Regions from separate parts of the Peribacillus asahii genome, predicted to be linked through region 2. Evidence: riboswitches for the same ligand, from Rfam matches in the RefSeq annotation. Region 2 holds a riboswitch; the other holds the start of a gene.

Region 1 (4,434 bases), 2.1 Mb from region 2:
AGAGTTAAATGTTAATACCCTTTTCTCGCCTCTCACTTTGAGCTGTTCCGCTTGATCTTGCATTAAAGATAATAATGGCGAGACAATTAATGTCGGTTTCTTTAAGGCATAAGTAGGCAATTGATAGCATAAAGATTTACCTGTACCCGTTGGCAGCATGGCCAATAGATGTTGTCCTGCTAATAAGGAAGAAATCACTTCCTTCTGCCCTGGCCGAAATTCAGTAAATCCAAAGTAGTGTTCCAGTATTTCTTCCAAAGAATTCACAATTCGTCACCCGCTTTCGCTAATACAAGCCGAATTTGAAAAAAGCTAATAGCTTCATCTGCTAACGATTGCCTAATAGCCTTTAGCTGTTTTGTTTGAAGCTTCTTCATTACCTGCAGTATTTTCTCTTCCACAGCACTCGTCACATATTCATGAATCGGAAATTGTTTATCCACTAATACAATTTCAACGAGATGGTCTTCAATTGTATTAACCTTCAAGCGACGAATGTTCGCAATTTCAGTTAGCGTTCGACCTGCTTGAATAAACTGTAGCGTCGTTTGTGTAGACTGCGTTAAACGGGACTGCTGTAAATCTCCTATAAGAGAAGATAAAAGGCGATATTGCGTAAATGTTTTCTCTATTTCATAAAACATCCAGTGCAGGGATTCTAGAAATACATAACGCACATACCACTCATCAAGCTGCATCGTTTTTGAAATTTGGTCAAAAGTCTGTCCTACCCGATTTATACCTGTTAATTTTCTAACAAAAATCGTTTGATGCCTATCACTTTGTCTCTCCAATAAATCGGTTAACTCTTCATACAAATGCTGAGCCATCAACTCTCGATTTTGACGATTCTTTTGTAAAAATTGTTTTACGGATTGTTGAATTTTAGTATGCCGTTGAATCGGATAAAACTTGGTTTCATTGTGAACAATATGGGAGAGCGTTTGAATTAACAAATTCAATCTGCCCCAAAAAACAGGAGCCACATTTTGATACTTCCATCCATTTAATCGAGTTGGGATTGGTTCACATTGAGCAAGCTCTTCCTCTCCACTTTGTGTAATAATAAAAACATCTGATTTTTCCTTAGCTGTAATCCAACCATGTTCAACAAGATTTTGGATGGTATCAACCAGCTGTTTTCGAGTAAAGTGAGGAATTGTTCCAAAAACATTAGTCAAACGAAATAAATGAGCATCTTGAATAGTTTGTGAAGATTTTTTTCCTTGCAACATATGATAAATGGCATAAATGGATCGCTCACCTTGAAATTTTTTGATTGTATGGAGGATGATAACTTGCAAATAATTTGCCAAATGTACACTCACACCCTTTGTTTTCCCTAATGATGCTTTCATTGTAACAAAGATGGAGATAAAGTGTATTTCTAATCCTCCAAATAAGACAAATTTTGTTCTTTTTTAGCAAATAAAAAGTACATGATATTTCATTTGTTGGTTATTCGTATACCATGAGGAATTTTTTAGCTAGATTTCCTATTGAAAAATGCGGAATTCAGCCGTACAATAGGAATAAGGTGAAACTATGTGAATAAATAACTCATGTTATTATCCAATTAGGAGGAGTTTTATATATGGCAAAATTTACAATCGTCGATAAAGATACATGCATCGCATGTGGCGCATGCGGCGCAGCTGCCCCAGATATTTATGATTACGATGATGAAGGCATTGCTTTCGTAACTTTAGATGATAACCAAGGAACAGTTGAAGTTCCAGATGTTTTACTAGATGATATGATGGATGCATTTGAAGGCTGCCCAACAGATTCTATTAAAGTGGCTGATGAAGCATTTGACGGCGATGCACTAAAATTCGAATAAAAGAACAAGCCATTTCCCTACACAGAAATGGCTTTTTTTTAACTTTGCTAATCGAACGATTCGAGATTCACTTCATGCAAAACTATCGTTCCCATCCATCTTTTAGCATATCCTTACCCCATACTATTTAGTCAAATTAGACAAAAAAAATCGAACGGTAAACGTTCGATTTTTTTCTTCATATATTTTTATATAAGGCTTGTTTATTAAGCCACGTTTGCATTTTAGCAAAAATCAACATAAACACAACTGTAATCAATATACCTTTTATAAGGTTAAATGGCAAAATAGCAGTCGTGACAAATGTTCGAGCCTCTGAACCAGACATCGCCTCTGCTCCTAAGAAAAATGTATAGGCAGGTAAGAAGATATAATAATTTAAAACACTCATCAACACAGCCATTGAAATCGTTCCAGCAAATAACCCAAAAGTCATTCCTCTTACAGAACGAATTTTTTTATATACATAGTAGGTTGGTAAAACAAATAAAATCCCTGCTGTAAAGTTCGCAATATGTCCGACTGGAATCGCTGTTAAACTTCCTGTCATAATCGCATCTAACAAGTTTTTAACAAATTCTACTAGTATTCCTGCTCCAGGACCAAAGATTATCGCAGCAATTAAAGCGGGAATATCACTAAAATCCACATTCAAAAAAACTGGGAACCCCGGAAACGGAAAGTTCAGGAGCATCAAAACATAAGAGACGCTCGTAAGCATTGCTAAAGTCACTAACTTTTGTACCTTCATCATTCTCTCTCCTTCTTTTTCTAATCTACTCCGAAAAAGAGGACAAGTTCTGTTAAACGGTTTGTGTCCAATAAAAAACCCTTTAATTCCGATGGAATTAAAAGGAGAAATTAAAGGATTCGACAAACACACGCTCAATATATCATCTTTTGAACGTCTACAAGAACCTCCATCTTCTCCCATCCAGACTATACTGTCGGCTTTGGAATCTCACCAAATCCTGCCTTAACCAAGGCTCGCGGGCTGAGAAGGAATCTCCTTCATCACCGCCGGTGGGGAATCACACCCCGCCCCGAAGATAGACCTATAAAATTATTATACTACTACGCATTTATTATATCTGTTTTTTCTTTATTTGAATAGCTTTTTTCTAAAATTAACCAGGTTAAAAAATTTCCCTTACATAATCAAAAAAGAATGAGCCTTCTCTCTTCATTATAATAGAAATACAATATTTAACAATCAAACATTATTCGTTTATGTGAAATGATAACGCAAACAAAAAATGTTTTTTGAATAAAAATGTCATAAAATACGTATAATTATATATCTCACATTACATTTATTCGCTTTTTATACTCCCTTGCCTAATCCCCATAACATTGACAGTTATCCGTTCCGATTGTAAAATTAACTGAAGTTTAAGATAATTTTTTCTAGGAAGGTGTTCATGACGTGTATCGCATTTTAGTAGCAGATGCCATCAAACCTGAAGGATTAGGACCCCTATTAGAAGCAACCCACATTGAACTTATTCAAAAAACCGTCGGCGAAGCAGAGAAGCAGCTTGACCAAATTGATGCAATTCTAGTTCGAAGTGCAACAAAAGTAACCGAAGAATTAATGGAACGCATGCCGCAATTAAAGATTATTGCACGTGCAGGGGTTGGTGTTGATAACATTGACATTCCAGCCGCAACCAAACGTGGAATTGTTGTTGTAAATGCTCCAGATGGAAATACCATTTCTACATGTGAGCATACATTTGCAATGATGTCTTCTCTTGTCCGTCACATCCCACAAGCATTTACTTCTTTAAAGGCTGGAGAATGGAAACGTTCTTCTTTCACAGGTATTGAACTCCGCGGAAAAACACTTGGTATTGTTGGATTCGGTCGTATCGGTGGAGAACTCGCAAAGCGTGCAAAAGCATTCGGAATGGAAGTTGTTGTATTTGATCCATTCTTAACAACTGACCGTGCTAAGAAGATGGCCGTTACAGTCCTACCGTTAGCAGAACTATTACCTAAAGCCGATATTATTACGGTGCATACCCCCTTAACAAATGAAACAAGAGGTTTAATCAATGAGGAAAACTTAAAAACTTGTAAAAAAGGCGTATATTTCTTAAATTGCGCTCGTGGTGGAATCATCGATGAAGATGATTTATATGAAGCAATTATCGAAGGACAAGTAGCCGGAGCAGCACTTGACGTCTTCGTTGAAGAGCCGCCGCATGGCCACAAATTATTAGAGCTTGATCAAGTGATTGCAACACCCCATTTAGGTGCTTCAACAAAAGAAGCTCAATTAAATGTAGCTGTTCAAGTCGCTCAAGAAGTTCTGACTTATCTGAATGGAAATCCTGTTTCTAATTCTATTAACTTGCCCGCTATTTCAAAAGAAGTATTTGATAAAGTTCAACCATTCTATCAACTTGTACAACATATAGGTATGATTGCTTCTCAACTCATCAAAGAAGGCATTCAGGAAATTTCAGTAACATATGCTGGTGAATCTTTAGATTTCGATACCTCTATCTTAACTAAGAGCTTACTTTCTGGATTCTTCAAAACAAGAATTGATTTACCCGTCAACGAAGTAAATGCACTATTAGTTG
Region 2 (4,434 bases):
ACTCCTGTATCTAACGTCACTCTCGCCATTCCTTTTGCTGATTCATTACATACATAATCGTAATGAGTTGTTGCACCGCGGATTACTGTTCCAAGCCCAATGATGGCATCATATTTTCCTGTTTCAACAAGCTTCTTTGCGATTAAAGGAATTTCAAAAGCTCCCGGTACCCAAGCTACATCGATGTCTGCTTCTTCTACACCGTGACGCTTCAAGCCGTCAAGCGCTCCGTCCAATAACTTACTCACAATAAATTCATTAAATCTTCCAACTACTATACCAATTTTTAATCCTGTTCCAATTAACTGTGCTTCAAAATGTTGTCCCATTTTCGTTCCCCCTAATATAATTCAGTATGATTTAGTTCACTTCAGCTGTTACACGTGAAGCTTGTTGTTTACGATAACGAATTAAATCTGCAATCGTGATAAATTTTAATTGAAATTCTTCTGCAACTTTGACTAAGTCAGGCACTCGTGCCATCGTACCGTCCTCTTTCATAATTTCACAAATCACTCCAGCTGGAGCTGCTCCACATAATTTAGCTAAGTCGACCGCAGCCTCTGTATGGCCTGCTCTTTGCAGCACACCGCCCGCCTTTGCTACAATTGGAAAAGTATGACCAGGGCGTTTAAAATCCTCGGCTACAGCCTCATCATCTAGAAGAGCATTTACTGTAATCGAACGATCAAAAGCACTAATGCCAGTTGAATTACTTCTATGATCAACACTTACTGTAAAAGCCGTACCATGTGGATCGGTATTTACCTCAACCATCGGATGTAAATTTAACTTTTGTGCGCGTTCTTCAGTAATCGCTGTGCAAACAAGACCTCTTCCATATGTAGCCATGAAATTAATCGCTTCCGGGGTTGCTTTTTCCGCTAGAACAATAAAATCCCCTTCGTTTTCACGATTTTCATCATCCACCACAATAATTGGTTTTCCTGCTTTTAAATCTGCTAATGCCTCTTCAATCGTATTAAACACTCTACTCACCTCTTAGTAAAATCCATTTTCAGCTAAAAAACTTTTGGTTAATGATTGTTTTGGTTTATTTGTCTGTAGGTGCTGCACGATATATTTACCAATCATATCATTTTCGATATTAACAATATCCCCTACACCTTTCTGTCCGATAATCGTGTCTTGAAACGTTAACGGAATTAATGAAACTGTTAATAGGTTGCCCTGAATATCAAAAATAGTTAAGCTCGTTCCATCAATAGCTACAGAACCTCTTGGGATACAATATTGACTCAAGCCTTCTTGAAGCTCGATTGTGAAGTACACGGCATTTTCTTTCGGTTGTTTTTTAATAATCGTCCCTGTCCCATCAATATGTCCTGAAACAAAATGACCACCGAATCTGCCTTGTGCACTCATTGCTCTTTCTAAATTGATAGGAGAACCAGGTTTTAATAATTGGATAGACGATGCTTTTACCGTTTCTGGCATTACATCAACAGTAAATGTATTAGTTGTAAAAGAAGTAACGGTTAAACAAACACCATTTACTGCAATACTGTCTCCAAGATGAACATCTTCCACAATTTTCTCTGAAGAAATCGTTATCTCCATGCTCTGCTTGCCTTTCTTTAACGATTGAACAACACCGATGTCTTCAATAATTCCAGTAAACATGTCTTCACCTCTTTTGCCGAAAAATAAAAACCCCATAGAGATACCTACAGGGTTTGCGGGAGTATATGGTGAAAAAAATGTATACTTAAATAAACCTTTAACTTCGAGTTCTCAAAATTTAAAGGATACACTCATACATTTTAAAAAATTCCACACGTCCTTCTCCCATCCAGACTTTACTGTCGGCTTTGGAATCTCACCAAATCCTGCCTTAAAAAGGCTCGCGGGCTTAGAATTGCTTCATCACCGCCGGTTGGGATTTACACCCGACCCCGAAGGACAAACTATTTATAACTTACAGTTAGTTTATCACGATAAAGTTATATTGTAAATTACTTACTCTCAATCTCATAACTGCTAAAAGCGGAAGAAGAATAAATTCGCCTTCCGCTTGTATGGTTCACTTATTTTGCATCTACAATCTGTCCAGCATAAAACTCTTTTTTTTGTAGAGAAAGCTCCAGTTCACGAGCAATCTTCTTTAATTCACGCTCTTCTCGTTCCGTAACAATTGACATCACTGTTCCATCTGCGCCCGCGCGGCCTGTTCGACCAGAGCGATGTACATACTGATCTATGCTATTTGCTAAATCAACATGAATGACCGTCGTTAATCCTTTAATATCTAAACCGCGGGCCGCTACATCTGTCGCTAAAAGCAGTGGATGTTTGCCTGATTTCAATTTACGTAAAGCTTTTTCACGATCTACTTTGTTAGATTCTCCATGAAGCAGCCCCACTTCAACCTCTTTATATTTTAGCTTTTCTCCAATAACATTGAGCTCTCCGATATCATTGATAAAGGCTAGCCCTTTCATACCCTCTAAGCGAGAAATTTTCTCTAAAATTTTGAACTTATCACGTTTTTCTACAACAAAGTACATGTGATCTACTTTCGATTGCATTTTCTCACTTTTATCGACTTTAATCGTAACAGGCTCATTCATAAAGGCACGGGCTGCTTGTTCTATTTCTTGTGGTAATGTTGCCGAAAACATCATCACTTGGCGATCTTTTAACGTTGTCTTCACAATATTACGGATTGTTGTAAGATGCTCTGGAACAAGCAATTGATCTCCTTCGTCTAACACGATCGTTTTCACTTCATGCATTTTTAACTTCTTTTGAGTAATAAGTTCCTGTATACGTCCTGGTGTCCCAGCAATAATTTGAGGGCGTTTTTTTAGTTTTTCTAATTGACGCTTCACATTTGCGCCTCCAATAAATGCCGCACCATTAATACTGCTGCCTTGTGACCAAATACGAACCTCTTCATTAATCTGCATCACAAGCTCACGAGAGGAAGCCAGAATAAGAGCTTGTGGGGATGATTGATCAGGGTCTATTTTTTCAAGTAACGGAAGTAAATAAGCAAGTGTCTTTCCTGTTCCCGTTGGTGATTCAGCGATTACATCTTTTCCTTCCATAATTTGCGGAATAGCTTTCAGTTGAATGGGAGTTGCTTGGGCAAAGCCCGATTTATTCCAAGCTTGCTGGATAAATGGTTTCATCTTTTCAAGTAATGCAGGTGTATTGCTCATTTTCTTCTCCTTTTATCTAAAAAAATCAATTACCTAGTTTATAGTACCACTTGTTCCTTTGCTAGTGGAATCCGAATCGTTACTAACGTTCCCTTGTTTTTTTCACTTTTAAAGAAAATCTCTCCATGGTGCCTATGAATAATCTTTTGACATACAGCCAGCCCAATACCTGTACCTTTTTCTTTTGTTGAATAAAAAAGCTGACCAATCCGTTGTAATCGTTCAGGCTCCATCCCAATCCCATTATCCTGAACCGTTAAAACAGCTGTATCTTTTTCTATTCTTAACACAACGTTAATCTTCCCATGTTCTGTAATTGCTTCAATGCTATTTTTAATAATATTAATTAATACCTGCTTCATCTGCGATTCATCAGCCATAATAAGAACAGGCCGTGGAACTTCTTCATAGCACAACTCAACATTATCAAGATTTGTTTGTGCTGTCATCAGTGTAAATACTTGTCGAATACTTTCTCTTACATCAATTTTTTTATAAGTGACTTCTTGCGTTTTCCCTAAAATCAATAGTTCACTTGAAATGGTATTAATACGTTCGACCTCTTGCAAAATAATATCTAGATGCTCATCATTCAATTCTCTCGTATATTGCATCAACTGAATAAAGCCTTTTAAAGAGGTAAGCGGGTTACGGATTTCATGAGCAACCGCTGCAGCTAAATGACCTATTACAGATGTTCTTTCTGACATAATCAATAGCTCTTCTTCTCTGCGAAGACCCGTAACATCTCTGGCAATTGCATAAACGCCAATAACATCTCCTTGGATAATAATAGGGACAAAAGAACAACGCGTAAATTTAATCTCTCCCTTTGCATCTCGAATCGCTGTTTCAAAATCCAAAGCCTCTTTATTAGTTGCTCGTCTATAACAATGAATCACTTTACCAAGGTCCTCACTATTGATGAGCATACTCGCTGAATGTTTATTTAATCCTTCTAGATCATATCCAAATAAAGCCTTTGCTTGCGGATTCATTGAAATAACTTTCCCTTTAAGATTCAACTCTAGAACAGCATCAATATTATACATGAACAAAGATTGGTATTGCTCGTCTCTTACCTGTAGTTCCTTTTGCGAATTCAATAGTTTCTTTGTCCAATACACTATCGTACTATATAAAACAGCTCCAGTTATTATGATATATAACCAACCTTTTGAATTTTGAAAAGTAATAAATAATTGATAATTATTCTGAGCAAGCTTGATCGAAATATGATCGGTAACAA

The links. A riboswitch is a leader RNA that binds a small molecule or an ion and turns the genes downstream of it on or off. The one in region 2 is predicted to bind FMN.
Region 1: another riboswitch for FMN. It lies ahead of BAOM_RS16435 (ECF transporter S component); the one in region 2 lies ahead of ribE (riboflavin synthase).

Annotation. Positions count from the first base shown of each region.
Region 1 covers NZ_CP026095.1:3,332,099-3,336,532, forward strand. The annotation lists gene BAOM_RS16420 (RecQ family ATP-dependent DNA helicase) at 1-267, opposite strand, end outside; gene BAOM_RS16425 (YpbB family protein) at 264-1,316, opposite strand; gene BAOM_RS16430 (ferredoxin) at 1,595-1,843, shown strand; gene BAOM_RS16435 (ECF transporter S component) at 2,022-2,597, opposite strand; FMN riboswitch at 2,762-2,898, opposite strand; gene serA (phosphoglycerate dehydrogenase) at 3,270-4,434, shown strand, end outside.
Region 2 covers NZ_CP026095.1:597,177-601,610, reverse strand. The annotation lists gene ribH (6,7-dimethyl-8-ribityllumazine synthase) at 1-329, opposite strand, end outside; partial or broken gene ribB (3,4-dihydroxy-2-butanone-4-phosphate synthase) at 367-990, opposite strand; gene ribE (riboflavin synthase) at 1,003-1,644, opposite strand; FMN riboswitch at 1,798-1,928, opposite strand; gene BAOM_RS03015 (DEAD/DEAH box helicase) at 2,049-3,185, opposite strand; gene BAOM_RS03010 (ATP-binding protein) at 3,224-4,434, opposite strand, start outside.